2 regions of the Oceanobacillus locisalsi genome follow, and region 2 is predicted to be linked to the other one. Evidence: a T-box and tRNA genes for the amino acid it is inferred to sense, from the RefSeq annotation. Region 2 holds a T-box; the other holds one or more tRNA genes.
The links. The T-box of region 2 lies ahead of thrS (threonine--tRNA ligase). A T-box ahead of a tRNA ligase gene usually reads a tRNA of that ligase, here a tRNA-Thr.
Positions count from the first base shown of each region.

Region 1 (8,881 bases), on a different contig from region 2:
CCATCTAAATAATCATGCATTATTTTTATATATTTTTCATTACAACTCACATCAAGCACGCTCCTTTACACATGTCGAAGCCTCTTTCTTAAAGCCTCTCTCCCACGATGAATTCGCGTTTTCACCGTACCAAGAGGAACATCAAGAATTTCACTAATCTCCTTTAGTGAAAATTCTTCTAAATACCGGAGCATGATAATACTTCGATATCTAGATGGAAGCTGCGAAATTTCATGGTGAATATACCGTTTCAACTCTCTGCTTTCGGCTTCTTCTCCTGGAAGACGCTCTGTACTGGCAAGCTGCGAATACATATCCAAACCATCTGTTCCCTTCACTTCCGCATCAAGGTGAAAATCCGGTTTACGCTTGCGCATACGGTCAATCGTTAAATTGGTAGCGATACGGTATAACCATGTCGAGAACTTTCTATTCTCATCAAATGAATCAATATTCACATACGCACGTATAAATGCTTCTTGTGCAATATCTTCCGCTTCGTGCTTATTACCAAGCATACGATAACAATGCCGGTATATTTTATCTTGATAAAAGGTTACTACATCTGAAAAAGCAGACTGATCCCCTTTTTTTACTTGTATAATTTGTTTCTTTATAAATTGGTCCATTTCATTACCTCCGCATGATGCGGTACTCTCTATACGAAACAACCGCTTGTAAGGTTTCACTTAAAAAAAGAATGTTTATTTTTTCTTGGGCAGGGTATATCTAATGATAAGTATACTAAAAAAGGAGTGAAATTTGTGGACAAAAAGACATTATTTACTGAAATTGAAGCATGCAGACAAGAAATGCTGGCGTTATCCGAAGAATACGGATTAGACTCCGAATCTGTTTTAACGAAAAGCGAAAAGCTGGATGCATTAATTTATGCTTATTTAAAAAAACCTTCTTAGATAGATACGTATGCCTATTTTTAAAGACATGTCCTGTATGTCTTTTTTTGTGACAAGGTTTCTCCACAATCATCTATATGTACTTTTCTCCAATTAAATATATATCTATGATAATAATATCTTATTTTTCTCCACACTTCATTAATCATTTTCATTTTTTATAAGAAACTTAAAAATATTTGAAAGATAGTAACGGTGTTTCTTTCATCTCAATTCCAAATAAAAAAACCGATTTACAATGCGACGTATTGCAAAGCGGTTCTTCATTATACTTTCTCCTATGCATCTTTTAACTTGTTTCCTTTTCTTCAATCACTATTTCTCCGCCTATAAATGGAGACAGTGTCAATGCTTTAATACCGGCTTTCTCCCAAGCATCTGCTAATTGTTCTGCTGCTTCCTTGGAAGGCATAAAAGCAATACCACAATCACCGCCTCCAGCTCCGGAAGGCTTTCCAGCACCTCCCAAGTCTTCTGCTAGACGGCATAAGACTGCTAAATCCGGGGTTTCAATATTTGTATCAGCTGCTTTTCCTACTTGATTCAAAGCTTTCCGATTTGCCTTTATCCCTTCAAACAATTGGCAGGAAGCATTATTTTCAGCACCTGTCAAAAATTGAGTGACAGCTTGTTTACTATCTTGCAGAAAGGTCTGATAGGCTGTTGCGTTATTTACTTTTAATAAACTAACCTGATTCACTAAATCTTTCGTCGATGCAGCACTGCCTGTCCAGCCCACACAAAAATAAACATTGGCAGGTAAAGTAATTGGATTGGTTTTATAATACTTCCAATCCTTCGCCACGACTTCAGAAATAGAATCCGCTTCACGGTATGCTTCTAACAGCCAATCAGCCTGAAAGGAAGAAAATTGCAACAACCCGCCATAAGTAGATGCTGCTATATCTGCGCCTGATCCATTTCCTTGTGTTATCACATGAGATAACGCAGACAAGCGAAAAATCGTATCTTTTTCAGCCAATTCAGGAGCCTGAAAACGCAATACTCCTGCTACAATAGACGTAACAATAGCTGCACTCGAGCCTAAACCATATTTCACTCCAGAAGCATCGTCTAATTCACTGCGCGTAGATACATGCATTGGGCGGACAGGCAAACCTTGTTCTTCCAAATAACGATAAGTAACCCGGAGTGCGTCCTTTACAAAAGACAACCGGGAATCATCTGATTCAATATGTATATCTGTCTCTCGCCATGACCAAGGAACCTTATGAAGGGAAAAGTCCGATAACGTCAACTGGTGACTATCCGCTTCCGATACTGTTGCATAGACAAATCGGTTAACAGCCATCACTGCCAGGTCCTGGTAAGGCTCTAATACGGCAAACTCTCCCGCTATCATTAATTTCCCCGGTACTTTGACTGTGATTGATTTGACCGCCATATTCTCCCTCCTTACATATAACTGATTCCGCTTCCTGGTTTGCTAATAATAATATCTTCAACGCCTTCTACTGCATTGAGACGTGTTTTTATTTTATCTTCATCTTCCGGAAGATACAGCACTTTTACATTTGGTCCGGCATCAATCGTAAAGAAGGCAGGAATTCCTTGTTCTCTCAAGCCCTGTACCGTCTGCATCACCCGCATCGTGTTATCTTGCCAATAAGTAAAAGGCGGATTCGCTCCTAAGGTCGTTGCATGCATTCGCAAACAGTTTGCCTCCGTAACGCTCCCCATTTTCTCAAAATCTTTATCAGCAATAGCCTGTTTTATTTCCTGCAAATCCTTTGCTGTTTGCTCCAGCCAGCCGGCATAAAAAGGAGAGGTATCTATGGTTCGACGCATCCCCTCTCTGCTTGAAACCTTTTTCACTGTTTTGGACAAAACCACTGCAGCAATGCGGATATTCCAATGAGACGCATCAGCAACTTGAATAGCATATGAATCCAAACCGTCTTCACGTTCTCCCATTTGCCATTCCACAAAACCTCCATAGATGGAGCGGGAAGCAGATCCGGAACCTTGACGGGCCAATCTTGATAATTCCCTGTCCTCCAAGGAAAGCCCGATTGCTTTGGTACTTGCCGCAGCCAATGCCGCAAGACCGGAAGCAGAGGAAGCAAACCCGGCAGCAGTAGGAACATGATTCACAGATTGAACCTGTGCATAGATTTCCTTTCCAGAAAGAGCTCGTACCTTATCTAAAAATACCGCTATCTTTGTGCGTGCATCTTCTTCTGCGCTTTGTTCATTTAAGATAAAGGAATCCTCTGTCAGGTGTTCCTGAAAATGCACTGTTGTCTCTGTGGAAAAACCATCTAATGTCACGGAAAGGTTGCTATTTGCAGGAAGAATCAATGACTCGTTCCGCTTTCCCCAGTACTTAATTAAAGCGATATTCGTATGTGCTCTTGCTGTTGCTTTCATATTTGAATCCCCTTTTCTATCTGCAATCCCTGAATCATTCTGTTATCCCATTACACGCAGCTGTAAGCAATGAAAAAACTTGTACGGAATGAAATGACCTTTTATTTCTTTAAAACAAATGGCCAGACCGCTGCTGCGCCAAACCGGCGTAATTTTTCTGCCAGTTGCTTGGAATGAACTTCATTTTGCGCAAGGGCAATGATACAGCCGCCATTTCCGCCGCCTGTTAATTTTGCCCCTAAAGCTCCTTCTTCACGGGCAAAACGGATTAATTTATTTAATCCAGCATCACTTACGCCTAATGTTTCCAATTCTTTTTGTGCTTCATTTAGCAGTTGCCCTAAAAACTGCTTACTCGCTTTTTCTAAAGCTTCTTTTGCATGATGCGTTAACTCCCCGATCCGCTCTATTTTAGAATGGATACGATGTGGAGCTGTTTTTAATAAATTTGCTACAGATTCAACCGAAGTACGAGTATCTCCAAATCTGCCGGAATCTGCCACAATAAAATGAAGGTCTTCTCCTAATTCAATGTGTTCTACAGGATTGTCCTTTTTATACCATACCGGTTTGTCCGAAGTAATGGTCAAAGTGTCCAATCCACTAGGCGCTCCGTGTGCATAGGTTTCTGCCACATTTGCTAATTTCAGCAAGTCTTCTGGCGAACATTCCCTCTCACAATAATGGAATAAAGATCGGATAACAGAAATAGCTACAGATGCACTGGATCCAAGCCCTTTCCCCGGAGGCACAGAAGAATTAATCCGTATCAGCAAATCTTTATAAGGAATCCCAAGATATTCACAAGATTTGGAAACACATTCCACAATCCCTTCCAACTCTTTCGGAGCATGCTGCAATGGACCATGATAAAAAGTACTATCCATTTTCACCGTTCCTGGAACGTACTCAATCTCCGTCTCTACACCGATCAAAGGAAATGGAATAGCAATTGCCGGCTGTCCGTGTACAACCGCATGCTCTCCAATTAAAATGACCTTACTATGAGCTATGCCGATAGCTGTTTTCTCCGATGCTGTTACTTTTTCTGCACTACTCATTTTTTATACTGTTCCACCAATTCTTCAGCTTTTCCCACACGGATTTCTTGTTGTTCTACTAATTGTTTTGCTATCACATCAATCATCTCCCCAGTTGCTCCTCCAGCTATTGCAACAGAACGTGAATGAAGAGCCATATGCCCTTTTTGAATACCATCTGTCGCCAATGCCTTGAGCGCTCCAAGATTTTGGGCAAGACCGACTGCCACAATGACTTGCGCAAGTTCCTCTGCTGATTCAATATGCATAATGGACAAAGAGAAGTCAGCCAACGGATGCACACGGGTCGCGCCTCCGACCGTTCCTACAGACATCGGCAGTTCTATTTCACCAACTAAGTTCCCTTCCTCGTCTTTTGACCATGTGGTCATAGAACCATAATGTCCGTTTCTGGCGGCATAAGCATGCGCTCCAGCCTCTACGGCTCGCCAATCATTGCCTGTCGCTATCACGACAGGATCAATTCCATTCATAATTCCTTTATTATGTGTCACAGCACGATATGGGTCTGAAGCAGCAAATTCATACGCATGAATAACACCGTCTCTTACCTCTTCTCCAGCAAATGTACCTGTCTGTAACAAATGTGGAGGTATCACGCATTTAGCTGTGGCAAGGCTGCGATCTGCATAATTCGATAAAATACGCAGATATACTTTTCCTTTTGTTATTTCTTCCACAATCGGAGCGATAGATTCTACCATCGTGTTAATCATATTTGCTCCCATTGCGTCACAGGTATCTACATAGATATGCATTACCAGCATTTTGCTATATGACGACGCATCCTCTTCATTGAGAATCCGGACATCTAAATCTTTTACACCGCCGCCCCGTCGAACAATGCTTGGGTAAGCATCATCAGCAGCTTTCATTAAAAGTTCTTTTTGATGAAGGATTTGTTGCTCTGCTTCTTGAAAATCCGGACAACCGACAACCTGAATCTGTCCAATCATCCGTCTCTCTTTCGACTCTGTTTGAAACCCGCCAGCCTCTCTGACAATCTTTGCAATATGGCTGGCAGAAGCAACGACGGACGCTTCTTCAATAGCCATCGGCACAACATATTCTTTCCCATTTACTAAAAAGTTTAATCCTAAACCAAAAGGCAGCTGATAGGTGCCAATAACATTTTCAATCATATTATCAGCTTTTCCTACTGTAAGCGCATCTGCATCAGACACATTCTGCGTTTCAGCTTCTGTTAAAGAAAAGGCTTCACGCAATAGTGCCCGTCTTTCTTCTACTGTCATATTATAAAAACCGGGTATCCTTGAAGAGGTCATGCCTAGCTCATCCTTTTTATTTATCATATCTAAAAATATACTTTTTATTACGAAGTACTAAAAGAAACTATTTTGATTATAACACGAATTCCACCGTTTTTTCATTTTGAAGATGTTTATTTCGTTACTAGAACAAATACTTGATGCGATGGTCAAGCCCTGTCTTTTTTCAGTGAAACAAATGAAAGAAACAGCATTCGTTAAAGCTTATCTATAAAACGAAACTTCATTCAGTGGGAGTTTTTGTTTTTCTCCCACTGAATGATTAGTTGAGTGATTCAGGGAGTTAGCGCCCGTTATCTCCCGTCTAAAATACATTTACTCTCTCTTTATTTGGAAGCGGAAATTTTACGGGCGGTTCTCCGTGATAAAGAAAAAAACGAGATAAGCTTATCCCGTTTTTCTGTGTGCTCTATACTTGTCATTCTTGTAATGAGCCATGAAGGATTCGAACCTTCGACCCTCTGATTAAAAGTCAGATGCTCTGCCAACTGAGCTAATGGCTCCCATTATATATCTTGCCGAGAATAAAAAAGGCATAAAAAAAAGGCTGGGCCACCAGGATTCGAACCTGGGGTGCACGGGATCAAAACCCGATGCCTTACCGCTTGGCTATGGCCCAACAAAAATCATGGTGGAGGGGGAGAGATTCGAACTCCCGAACCCTGAGGGAGCGGATTTACAGTCCGCCGCGTTTAGCCACTTCGCTACCCCTCCGTCATATTGTTAACCATATTATAAATAACTATACATAAAAAATGGTGCCGGCCAGAGGACTTGAACCCCCAACCTACTGATTACAAGTCAGTTGCTCTACCAGTTGAGCTAGGCCGGCGTGATGATGGAGGATGCAGGGCTCGAACCTGCGACCCCCTGCTTGTAAGGCAGGTGCTCTCCCAGCTGAGCTAATCCTCCAGAGCATAATATGTATGCATGTAAATGCCGCAAAAAAATGCGTGCTTTATATATTTTTTTATTAAAAATATTGGTGACCCGTACGGGATTCGAACCCGTGTTACCGCCGTGAAAGGGCGGTGTCTTAACCACTTGACCAACGGGCCATGATTGCTACTATGAGGTGTTTTTGAAAATATCTCTCGCAAACTGACGAATTTTATTATATCGAGGAACCAACCGTTTGTAAAGAGGAAAATGAAAAAAACTTTATTTTATTCCCAAAAAGATACACAAGCACCATCAGCCCCTATTTTAAGGCTTTGTTAATGATAGCATTTTATACAAATTTTCATCTTTTCAACTCGTTTCTTCTATATAAAAAGAAAAACAGGTTTTACCTTTATCACCTGGTACTAATCCGTTATAATAGAAAGTAAGTAAAATGTTGAATGGAGGAAAAGTATGACAAAGCTATTAGAAGGTAAAAATATTGTTGTAATGGGTGTCGCAAATGAAAGAAGTATTGCATGGGGGATTACCAAATCGTTACATAATGCCGGGGCTAATCTTATTTTTACAAATCGGCAGGAAAGATCCTATAATAAGTTAGTAAAACTTTTAGAGAAACATGAAATAGAACCAAAAGCGATTATCTCGTGCGATGTTGCATCAGATGAAAGTGTTAAAGAAGCTTTCCAGGAGATAAAAGAAAAAACCGGAGTCATTCATGGCTTGGTTCACTCTGTTGCTTTTGCAAAACGCGAAGATTTACAGGATGAATTTGTCACTACTTCCCGCGACGGCTTCCTGCTGGCTCAAGAAATCAGCGCTTATTCCTTAGTCACAGTAACAAATGCTGCAAAGGAATTGATGACAGAAGGCGGTGCAATTGTGACACAAACTTATATCGGGGCAGAGCAAGTCGTTCCCGGCTATAATGTCATGGGCGTTGCCAAAGCATCTCTGGAAGCAAGCGTACGCTACTTAGCTGAAGATGTAGGTAAACACGGAATCCGTGTGAATGCAGTATCAGCAGGCCCTATCCGTACACTTTCTGCAAAAGGGGTGGCTAACTTCAATGAAAAAGCACAAGTTGTTGAAGAAAAAGCTCCATTGCGCCGTAACATTGATCAAGACGATGTCGGAGATGCTACGTTATTCTTCCTGAGTGATTTAGCACGCGGAATCACTGGAGAAGTATTGCATGTCGATGCCGGTTTCAATATTATTGGTGGTTAACTCGCTTACAGACATTAAAAACTGTCTCTCTTTCAAAGGAGGGACAGTTTTTTATTGGAAAAAGAAAGGATTCATTTGTGTTTAACGTTTTATTATAACGGGAATGAATCATAATGTAGCCTTCGGAAAGGTTAAAAAATAGCTTTTGAAATAAGATGAATTGAAAAATATACAAAGGGGTGGAATAAAATGTATAATTATATACAGCATTATATTAACGGTCAGTGGGTCGATTCCACTGGAAACGAAACAATTGATGTGATTAACCCTGCAACAGAACAAAAAATCGGTGAAATCAGCTCCGGTACAGAAGAAGATCTTGATAAAGCTGTTCAAGCTGCACGAGATGCTTTTCCGGCGTTTTCACAAACAACTCAAGAAGAGCGCGCTGCATTGTTAGACCGCATTGCAGATGAATATGAAAAACGAAAAGATAAATTTATTGAAGTAATTATGGAAGAACTTGGTTCTCCAATTAATTTTACTACCAATGTGCAGTATCAAATGGGATTAAATCATTTCCGTACAGCTGCCAAGCTGGTACGTGATTTTGCATTTACCGAACAACGAGAAAATTCCTTTATCCAAAAAGATGCGATTGGTGTGGCTGGTTTAATCACACCATGGAACTTCCCGACAAATCAAGCATCCACAAAATTGGCAAGTGCGTTTGCAGCAGGAAGCACAGTCGTATTAAAACCATCTACGGAAACACCTTTTGCCGCTGTCTTACTCACCGAAGTATTTGAAGCCGCCGGCGTTCCTAAAGGAGTATTTAATTTGGTGAACGGCACAGGCTCTACCATTGGTAATGGTATCAGCAATCACCCGAATATTGATTTCGTATCCTTTACTGGTTCCGGCGGCGTAGGTACGAAAATTATGGAAAACGGCGCTCAAGATATTAAGAAAGTTTCCTTAGAACTTGGAGGTAAATCGCCAATTGTCGTATTAGATGATGCCGATGTGGATTATGCTGCTAAAACAGCAATTTCCAACATCGCCGGCAATACCGGTCAAGTATGCACTGCCGGAACACGGGCACTCGTTCCAGAATCCATGCATGATGATTTTATTCAAGCGATTAAAA
Region 1 is NZ_JBHTKK010000017.1:44,629-53,509, reverse strand. Features, by position in the region: gene rsiW (anti-sigma-W factor RsiW) at 1-50, opposite strand, end outside; gene sigW (RNA polymerase sigma factor SigW) at 66-629, opposite strand; gene ACFQ19_RS13595 (Spo0E family sporulation regulatory protein-aspartic acid phosphatase) at 765-917, shown strand; gene ACFQ19_RS13590 (phosphomevalonate kinase) at 1,207-2,322, opposite strand; gene mvaD (diphosphomevalonate decarboxylase) at 2,334-3,308, opposite strand; gene mvk (mevalonate kinase) at 3,410-4,369, opposite strand; gene ACFQ19_RS13575 (hydroxymethylglutaryl-CoA reductase, degradative) at 4,366-5,655, opposite strand; tRNA gene ACFQ19_RS13570 (tRNA-Lys) at 6,089-6,161, opposite strand; tRNA gene ACFQ19_RS13565 (tRNA-Gln) at 6,206-6,277, opposite strand; tRNA gene ACFQ19_RS13560 (tRNA-Tyr) at 6,288-6,372, opposite strand; tRNA gene ACFQ19_RS13555 (tRNA-Thr) at 6,415-6,490, opposite strand; tRNA gene ACFQ19_RS13550 (tRNA-Val) at 6,498-6,570, opposite strand; tRNA gene ACFQ19_RS13545 (tRNA-Glu) at 6,642-6,716, opposite strand; gene fabI (enoyl-ACP reductase FabI) at 7,015-7,791, shown strand; gene ACFQ19_RS13535 (aldehyde dehydrogenase family protein) at 7,981-8,881, shown strand, end outside.
Region 1: it has a tRNA-Thr gene. The T-box ahead of thrS (threonine--tRNA ligase) is inferred to sense a tRNA for this amino acid. The anticodon was not compared.

Region 2 (8,881 bases):
ACCGTCTCCAAGCTTACTGTCCGCATCCTGTTTCGAAATCCCCGGCGTGTCGCCTGCAATCCCTACATCTACAGCAAAACCAATATCCGGCTGAATCAGATGAGAGGATGTTTTTGCTCCGCGTAATCCGACTTCTTCCTGAATGGTTCCGACACCATAGACAGAATTTGGATGCGCTTCCCCTTTCAGTTCTTTTAACACGTCGATAGCGATTGCTAAACCGATACGGTTATCCCAAGCTTTTGCCATCAGCATTTTTTCATTTTTTAGCGGAGTAAATTCAAAATACGGTACAATCGAATCGCCCGGCTTTACGCCAAATGATTCAGCTTCTTCTTTGCTTGTTGCACCAATATCTATAAACATATCTTTTATTTCATATGGTTTCTTTCTTGCTTCCGGACTGAGTACGTGCGGAGGTTTAGAACCGATAACTCCTGTTACATCGCCGTTTGATCCCATAATGGTAACACGCTGCGCAAGCATAACTTGATTCCACCAGCCGCCAGCTGTCTGGAAATAAAGAAAGCCGTTTTCATCAATTCGTGTCAACATCAGGCCAATTTCATCCAAGTGGCCGGCAACCATAATCTTCGGTCCATCCTCCTCTCCCGTTTTTTTAGCAATGGAACTGCCAAGATTATCGGTAGTAATCTCATCAGCGTAAGGCTTGATATACTTTTCAAATACGTCACGTACTTCTTTTTCATTACCCGGTATTCCTTTTGCATCTGTTAAATCTTTAAGCATGGTTAAGGTGTTATCTAACTGCTCCATGTTCGATACCTCTCCTTCAGAAATTTATTAATAGCCTTGATCTTGGCGTTGATAATTAATTTGGTTTTTCTCCCAATATGCTTGTTGAATATCTTTATCCGAAAATCCAAGCTGGTTAGCTAAATGCAGGCTCCAGCTGAATAAATCCTGATAATGTTGGTCTGTCGGATTTTCCCGGTACGTTATGGCTTTTTGATATACTTGATAAAAGCATTCGGATTCCGTAAGGGACGCTTCCATATCATTCTGTCCTTTTTCAAGATAAATAAAACCTTTCTCTATCCCGATGGACATTAAAAAATGCAGGACGTCTACGTATTCTTCTAAAATCACTTGCTGGCTATTCCTTGGTTTGGTACTCCAAAATTTAAAGCATCTCGTTTCATTTGCTAGTTCCCCAAGTTCTACGAGAAGCGCCAAATGTTTTTCCTGAAATAAATTGACCTCTGACAAATCATGATGGTTTTCTATATATGTATCCAATTGTTTTTGCATTTCAAATAGTTGTTTCCAATCCAATGCAATACCTCCCTTGTTCTGCTGTCTTCTATTTCATTTTATCACAGACATCTGCGAAAAGCTTTTTACAATACCTGTTCATATGGATTCTTGAATGGAAAAAGCAAACGGTGGCAGCATGCTTCTTACAACATAAGCTGCGGAAATTTACTGCTAAATAATAAACTTTCTACAAATTTTTATAAAAAATCGATTCTCCTGAAACTTTTTGGAGACTTATTCGTAACTAGTGGTAACAGGACGTTCTAAGGAGTAGATAATTATGGCCATCATTATCTTTCGCATATTATTAATCATTGCAATTGCATTGATTATTTATACATGGATTCAATATTTAAGAAACCCTGAGCGAAAACTGCGTATTTCACAGGAAAACCAGGAATTCTATTTATTGGACGAACAAAATAATAACAAAAAGAATTTCCAATTAACGTATAAAGGCTGTCTTTTCATCGGCGAAAAGTATTTAGGGACAACCGAAGACGCTTTTGAAGTAGTGGATATTCATGTGACCGTTAAAAACCCCCTGGAACTGCGCGGTTTAACAAGAGAAGATTTGTATTTTCTGGAACAGGAAATATTAATTCATTACCCGCATGCATCCATCACTTGGAAACATCCGATTAATGAACTTGTTATCACGCAAATCACAAAAGAATAACTATCCGGATTGGGATCGTTATTCTTTAAACAAAAGACTGTTCTTTATTAGTAAACCTATACCAGAACGGCAAGATAAAGAGTGTCATTAAGATAAGGATAAGAACTGCGGGAAATTTGATGTATAAGGAGATATCAGCTATCGTAATCAAGGGAATGACGATGATATACATGGGCAGTTCGATAAGAAGTATTTGAATGCGGCTTTTTTTTGTTAAAAATTGCTTATTCCCGCAGTTTGGACAGCGCAGTCTCCAATTCCAGACAAGCTCACGATATGTAAATGAATGAGCGCAATTCCAGCAAGATGGAAGTTTCATATTATTCACTACCTTTACTTTTTTCTTACATTTATACTAAAACAACCAGCTCTTAAACTCAAGAGCTGGTTGTTTTAGTTGGATGTAAAGGTTCCGGTAGTCCTCGATGTTCTCCGCGGGAAGATGGGGAAGCGAAAAATTCCTGCCACTGAATAATGATTTCTTTTCTTCTTAAAAGATATAAAGATGGAAGTAAGGCCATAATAAAAATAGCGATATATACTGGAGAGAGTTGAGAAATCCAACCACCGATACTTGTGTAGACAATTGCTAGAGGAATATTTGTTATCAAAGAAGAACTCGCGTATTTTTTAAAGGTTTGATTGGTTTCAATCAAACATAAAGATAATAAATGAAAATGAATAAATGGAACAAGCCGTAAAAGCGTAATTTGTGCCGTTGTCATTTCCGTATTTTTACCTAGCAGACGTTGTTTCAATATAATCAATTTATCAACCGATTTTGGCATCCAGCCTGCCATCACATAAAACAGCAAGCTCGCCATCGTTACCCCTATAATAGAATAAACACTTCCCGCTATTGGACCAAATAAAATGCCGCCAGAAATACAAATAAAGACAACTGGTAAGAATAACATCGGCCGAATGAGATGAAGAATAATAAATAACAGCGGAGAAAGCACACCGCCCATCTCAATAATCACCAGCAAATAATTCCCAACGTATTCCATGGCCATCCCTCCTCTGAGGAAGCTGGTGTTCCTTCTATTTACATATATATGTTTCAAGACGAGCTGTCTATGATAAAAGAATCGCTCCCTTTTTTACATGATTTCAGTCAGGAAATGGGTGATCTCCTCAGAAAAGAAAATGAATCCTGTAAAACAAACCAGATTAACAAGGATTAAAAACGGCATACCGATAGTAAAGCTGATATGTTTTGTTTTATGTCGAAATGCTTGCATACCGATATATACCCCGATGCTTCCCCCTAAAATAGCTAATAACCAAAATGTGCGTTCCGGAATGCGATAGGCATGTTGTTTTGCTTTTTGTTTATCTTTAAGCATTAAATAAAATCCGATGATATTTGCAATAAGTAAGTAAATAAGCCATGATGTTACGTTTTCCATTTCTTCCTCCTGATTTTATGATTAGCATATACCTCTTTATCATAAAGCAAGTTACTGGCTGCCGCAATGTCGAGAAAATGTAAGATAAAAAAAGATCGCTTCTTAATTAAAGAAACGATCTTTTTTTATCTTATTTTAAAGCATCTTTTGCTTGAGATACTAATTGTGTAAATGCTTGTTCGTCATTAACCGCTAAATCAGAAAGCATTTTACGATTAATATCAATACCAGCAAGTTTCAAACCGTGCATTAATTTGCTGTAAGAAATATCGTTCAAACGAGCAGCAGCATTAATACGGGAAATCCATAATTTACGGAAATCACGTTTTTTCTGTCTGCGGTCACGATAAGCATATTGACCTGATTTGATAACTTGTTGTTTTGCTTGTTTAAATAGCGTTCGTTTCGAACCATAATAACCTTTTGCTAATTTTAAGACGCGTTTACGACGACGACGCGTAACTGTTCCACCTTTAACACGTGGCATAAGAAATCCCTCCTGATTCAATTACATTTCTGATTTTATTCTTTTGGCAGCATTTGTTTAATACGTTTGTAGTCTCCGGAAGAAACAAGAGCACTTTTACGTAATTTACGTTTTTGCTTTTGAGATTTGTGTGCAAACATATGGCTAGTGTATGCATGTGATCTTTTTACATTTCCGGTTCCAGTTTTTCTGAAACGTTTAGCTGAACCTTTATGAGTTTTCATTTTAGGCATAATTTTTTCCTCCAGTCATTACAATAAAAACTTATTTTTTTTCATTTAATGGCGCGACCATCATAAACATATTCCGGCCTTCCATTTTTGGTTTTGTTTCTACTGAACCAATGTCCTTCACTTCTTCAGCGAAACGGTCCAATACTTCTTTCCCTAGTTCTTTATGGGTGATTGCACGACCGCGGAAGCGAACCGCAGCTTTTACTTTATCCCCTTTTTCCAAGAACTTACGCGCATTTTTTAGCTTCGTTTCAAAGTCATGGTCACCAATTCCAGGTGTAAAACGTACTTCCTTTACATTGATTACCTTTTGCTTTTTACGAGCTTCCTTCTCTTTCTTTTGCTGCTCAAAACGATATTTTCCGTAATCCATAATACGACATACCGGCGGTTTTGCGTTTGGAGCAACTAATACTAGATCAAGGTTGCGCTTTCCAGCAATATCCAATGCTTCATTACGAGATTTTACTCCTAACTGATCCCCATTTGAATCAATGAGACGAACTTCTCTTGCACGAATTTTTTCGTTAACATTCATATCCTTGCTAATAGCCAGCCACCTCCGAAATTTTGTTACTGATCTATCTGGACAAGTCATTTTTTCATTGCATAAAAAAAGTGTCGGTACATACTTGCACCCACACATCTCCTCATTCGTAAACATGAATCATGATGAACCAGTCAACTACCTGTTTATCAGGTGTCAATCAGGTGAGAAACGGGTGCTTCTACTTGTCTTTAGATCATATCATTAACTTTTATAGTATAGCATTTCACCAATATCTTGTCAAGACCTGGATGTTTTTGTTTGAAACAACTATTGCATCATAGCATGGTTATTTAAGTGTGTCAATACTATTTGCAAAACATATCATAAAAATTAGCTTATTCAGGAAAAATTACCGCCCTGCATCTGCCCTTTCTTAATAAACGAAAAGGCTATTTTCACAATACATGCGAATAGCCTTTTCGAGGAATACCAGCTGTTTTATTTCTTCTGATCAATTTCTCCTTTGATAAAATCGACAAATTGATTGAACTCCAGGGTTTCTGTATCTTGTTCGCCATAACGACGATAGTTCACGCCGCCGGATTCCATTTCTTTATCACCTAAAACAAGTGCAAATGGAACCTTTTGCGTCTGTGCTTCCCGTATTTTATAGCCCAGTTTTTCATCACGGCTGTCTAATTCTACCCGGATGCCTTCCAGCCGCAGTTTTTCTTCTACTTCTTTGGCATAATCCAGATGCGCTTGTAAAGATACCGGAATGATTTTAGCTTGTACCGGAGCAAGCCATGTTGGAAAGGCACCTTTATATTCTTCAATCAGAAATGCAACAAAGCGCTCCATCGTAGACACTACGCCGCGGTGAATCACAACCGGACGATGTTCTTTCCCGTCTTCTCCTACGTATGTTAAATCAAAACGTTCCGGTAAGTGGAAGTCTAATTGTACCGTAGATAATGTTTCATCTTTTCCTAATGCAGTTTTCACCTGCACGTCCAGTTTCGGACCATAGAAAGCAGCTTCTCCTTCTGCTTCTACATATTCCACGTTCATATCTTCCATGGTTTCTTTCAGCATTGCCTGCGCTTTATCCCACATTGCATCATTATCTACATATTTCTCTTTATCCTCTGGATCGCGATAAGAAAGCCTGAAATAATAGTCATCGATTCCAAAGTCTTTATAAACACGTTGAACCAGCTCTACCACACGAATGAATTCTTCTTTTAACTGATCCGGACGAGCAAAAATATGCGCATCATTCAAAGTCATTGCACGAACACGCTGCAGACCTGCAAGCGCCCCGCTCATCTCATGCCGATGCATCGTACCAAGTTCTGCAATCCGGACAGGCAGGTTACGGTAACTCCATAATTGATTTTTGAAAACCATCATATGGTGCGGACAGTTCATTGGACGTAATACAAGCTCTTCGTTATCCATTTCCATGATCGGGAACATATCATCCTGATAGTGATCCCAGTGCCCGCTCGTTTTATACAGATCCACGTTACCAAGTACTGGTGTATACACGTGGTCATAGCCTAAGCGTTCTTCGATATCAACAATATAACGTTCAATCGTACGACGGATTGTAGCACCTTTTGGTAACCATAACGGCAGACCTTGCCCTACTTTTTGCGAGACAGTGAAAATACCCAGTTCTTTACCAAGTTTACGATGGTCTCGTTCTTTACGTTCTTCTAAAATCTGCAGATGTTCTTCCAGTTGAGATTTTTTCTCAAATTCGGTTCCGTAAATACGCTGCAATTGTTTATTATTACTGTCTCCACGCCAATAAGCGCCGGAAATGCTTAATAATTTAAATGCTTTGATTTTACTTGTTGAAGGAACGTGTACCCCGCGGCACAAGTCAAAAAATTCTCCCTGCTCATAGATCGTTACCGTTTCGTCTTCCGGAATCGCATCCAGCAGTTCTAATTTAAGCTCATCGCCAATTTCTGCAAAACGGGCTTTTGCCTCATCCCGAGATGCTTCCACACGTTTGATTTCTAAATTTTCATCAATAATTTTCTTCATTTCTTTCTCAATTTTCGGCAGATCATCTGGTGTTAATGTATCTTCCATATCTATATCGTAATAAAAGCCCTCTTCAATGACAGGACCGACACCTAATTGAACATTCGGGTATAAACGTTTCACTGCCTGCGCTAATAAATGCGCAGTAGAGTGACGCGCAATCTCCAGTCCTTCCTCATTGCGGTACGTAATAATTTCAACCTTGCCGCCTTCCGAAAGCGGTCTGCGTAAATCAACAAGCTCTCCATCCAATTTAATGGCAAGTGCCTGCTTTTTTAATCCAGAGGAAATTGAAGCTGCAATATCTTCACCTGTTGTTCCTTCCGGGAAAGCTTTCTCCGCTCCATCTGGAAAAATAATTGTTAAATCAGCCATGTTCATCGTACTCCTTTATCAAATATAAAAAACGCCCAGTCGCTTTGCGTCATGCAAAGGGACGAGCGTTTTATGCCGTGGTTCCACCCTGATTTCTGAAGATAGACATATCCTCAGCTTCATTCATCGTTAACGCAGATAATACGTTACTGCCTACTCTGTTCATTTCAGCAGTAATGCTCCGAGGTGGTAATTATTTCTTTACGTAAGGAAGCTTACAGCCTCAAGGCTTCCCTCTCTAAGTACATAATCGGAAAATAATCTTGTCCTCATCTTTGCAATGTCATTTTCAAACTCTATCCGTATTATATTCCTTCTGCGTTTGAAAAGCAAGTCCAATACATTATTCTCCCCGGGAAAGAATAGAATTTCCTTTTCTTTCAAATACCACTCTTTCATGAAAAATATTGATGATTGTCATCGTCTTTGGATCAGCAGGATTATTTCCATAAACCTTTATTTTTGCCGGCGCCATAGCAATCAACGGACTTAAATTAAATTCATTATCATGCAAACCGAGTGCGTACAATGGCGCCTGAAACATCCACATACGCAGCATATCTTTTGAAATTGTTTCTCCTTTATCATTGTAAAAAGTAAAGTTTTCTCCCTGTTCGATATGCACCAGATCAACACAAGGCTCTTTTTTCTCGATATAGTGACGCAACGCATCCATGAATGCTTGATGATCCTCTTCCCGCTTAAATTCCTCAATTGCCTTGCCGACACACGCATGTACAAATTGTAAAAAACTTTCCAGTCGAAAACGTAATATAGCACTAAAATGAATGCTCGTATGTTCTTTTAATTGCTGAAAAAATAAATGCTGCAGGAGTTGGATGGTATCCACATGTTCCCGCAAAGATTGGTTATCCTCGTCTTTTTCAAATAAAATATCCATAGAAAAATCATAAATGCGGTTGATTTCATCCGGATCGGAGAAATAATAGCAATCGGTAATTTTACGAATAATCATGTCTGAAAGATGTTCTTCTATCAATACATTTGTCATCACAGAACTGATTATATGGATTAATTCTACCTTTGATATGTGACCTTCCAGTATTAATCTGCTGCTCCAAGTGTTCGTTTGTTGATGTACGCTGATTTGATTTCTATAGGGAATCAACTGATTACCAAAAGCTTGAGCTTCCTTATCCGTTTCAAAATACACTTCCATCAATACATATCACCCTCATCCACTTGCAAACTGTTACAATTATATGGACAAGGTTGGGGAAACATGCTTAAACTATGCAGACTAGCAAATTTGCTTGAAATGATATAAATATATTAACTCAACTTTCGTACTTTAAAAAGTAACTTCCATTCCATAGGAACAGGGACAGACAAAGGTGGGAAGGTAGAGTGTAAGGTGACCGCTGCGGCGGACCGTTTTGCTTTCCGACGTACAGGACGTACTAGTGCAGACGTTGCAACAACGGTTTTAATGGGGTGAGTAAGCGCAACCCCAGGACGTTGCGACTTTAGTCTGCCTAGGGGCACGCTCTTCATCTAACTTTTGCCAAGAAGATCGCTTGGCAAAAGGGCATCTTCAGATGGTGCTGATCCCTCGTCCAGCTACAAGCGTCAAAAACTAGACAACTTCCCGAGAGCGCCCTACGATAAAGAAGACTTAGCGATTGGCAAGCCGGCAGGCGCAGACAGAGCTAAAGTCGCACTTTCATCGACTAAGAACGGTCACGTCCTGTGACCAACGTCGATACTAGGACGTCGTGTCCGTCGTGCCCCGCGGGTGAAAGTCATCATCCGTTCGTAAACTCACGGTGATTCCTTTATCTCATAAGTGATGGAAGTTCGACCAAGGTCGAACCACCCCCAAAGATCGGGGGCGCAGTTGTTACGTTT
Region 2 is NZ_JBHTKK010000022.1:40,323-49,203, reverse strand. Features, by position in the region: gene ACFQ19_RS15655 (M42 family metallopeptidase) at 1-777, opposite strand, end outside; gene ACFQ19_RS15650 (dUTP diphosphatase) at 805-1,296, opposite strand; gene ACFQ19_RS15645 (sigma-w pathway protein ysdB) at 1,559-1,957, shown strand; gene ACFQ19_RS15640 (TIGR04104 family putative zinc finger protein) at 1,983-2,276, opposite strand; gene ACFQ19_RS15635 (TVP38/TMEM64 family protein) at 2,335-2,967, opposite strand; gene ACFQ19_RS15630 (DUF1294 domain-containing protein) at 3,061-3,369, opposite strand; gene rplT (50S ribosomal protein L20) at 3,500-3,856, opposite strand; gene rpmI (50S ribosomal protein L35) at 3,892-4,089, opposite strand; gene infC (translation initiation factor IF-3) at 4,121-4,627, opposite strand; ribosomal protein L20 leader region at 4,696-4,829, opposite strand; gene thrS (threonine--tRNA ligase) at 5,078-7,012, opposite strand; T-box leader at 7,067-7,297, opposite strand; gene ytxC (sporulation protein YtxC) at 7,356-8,192, opposite strand.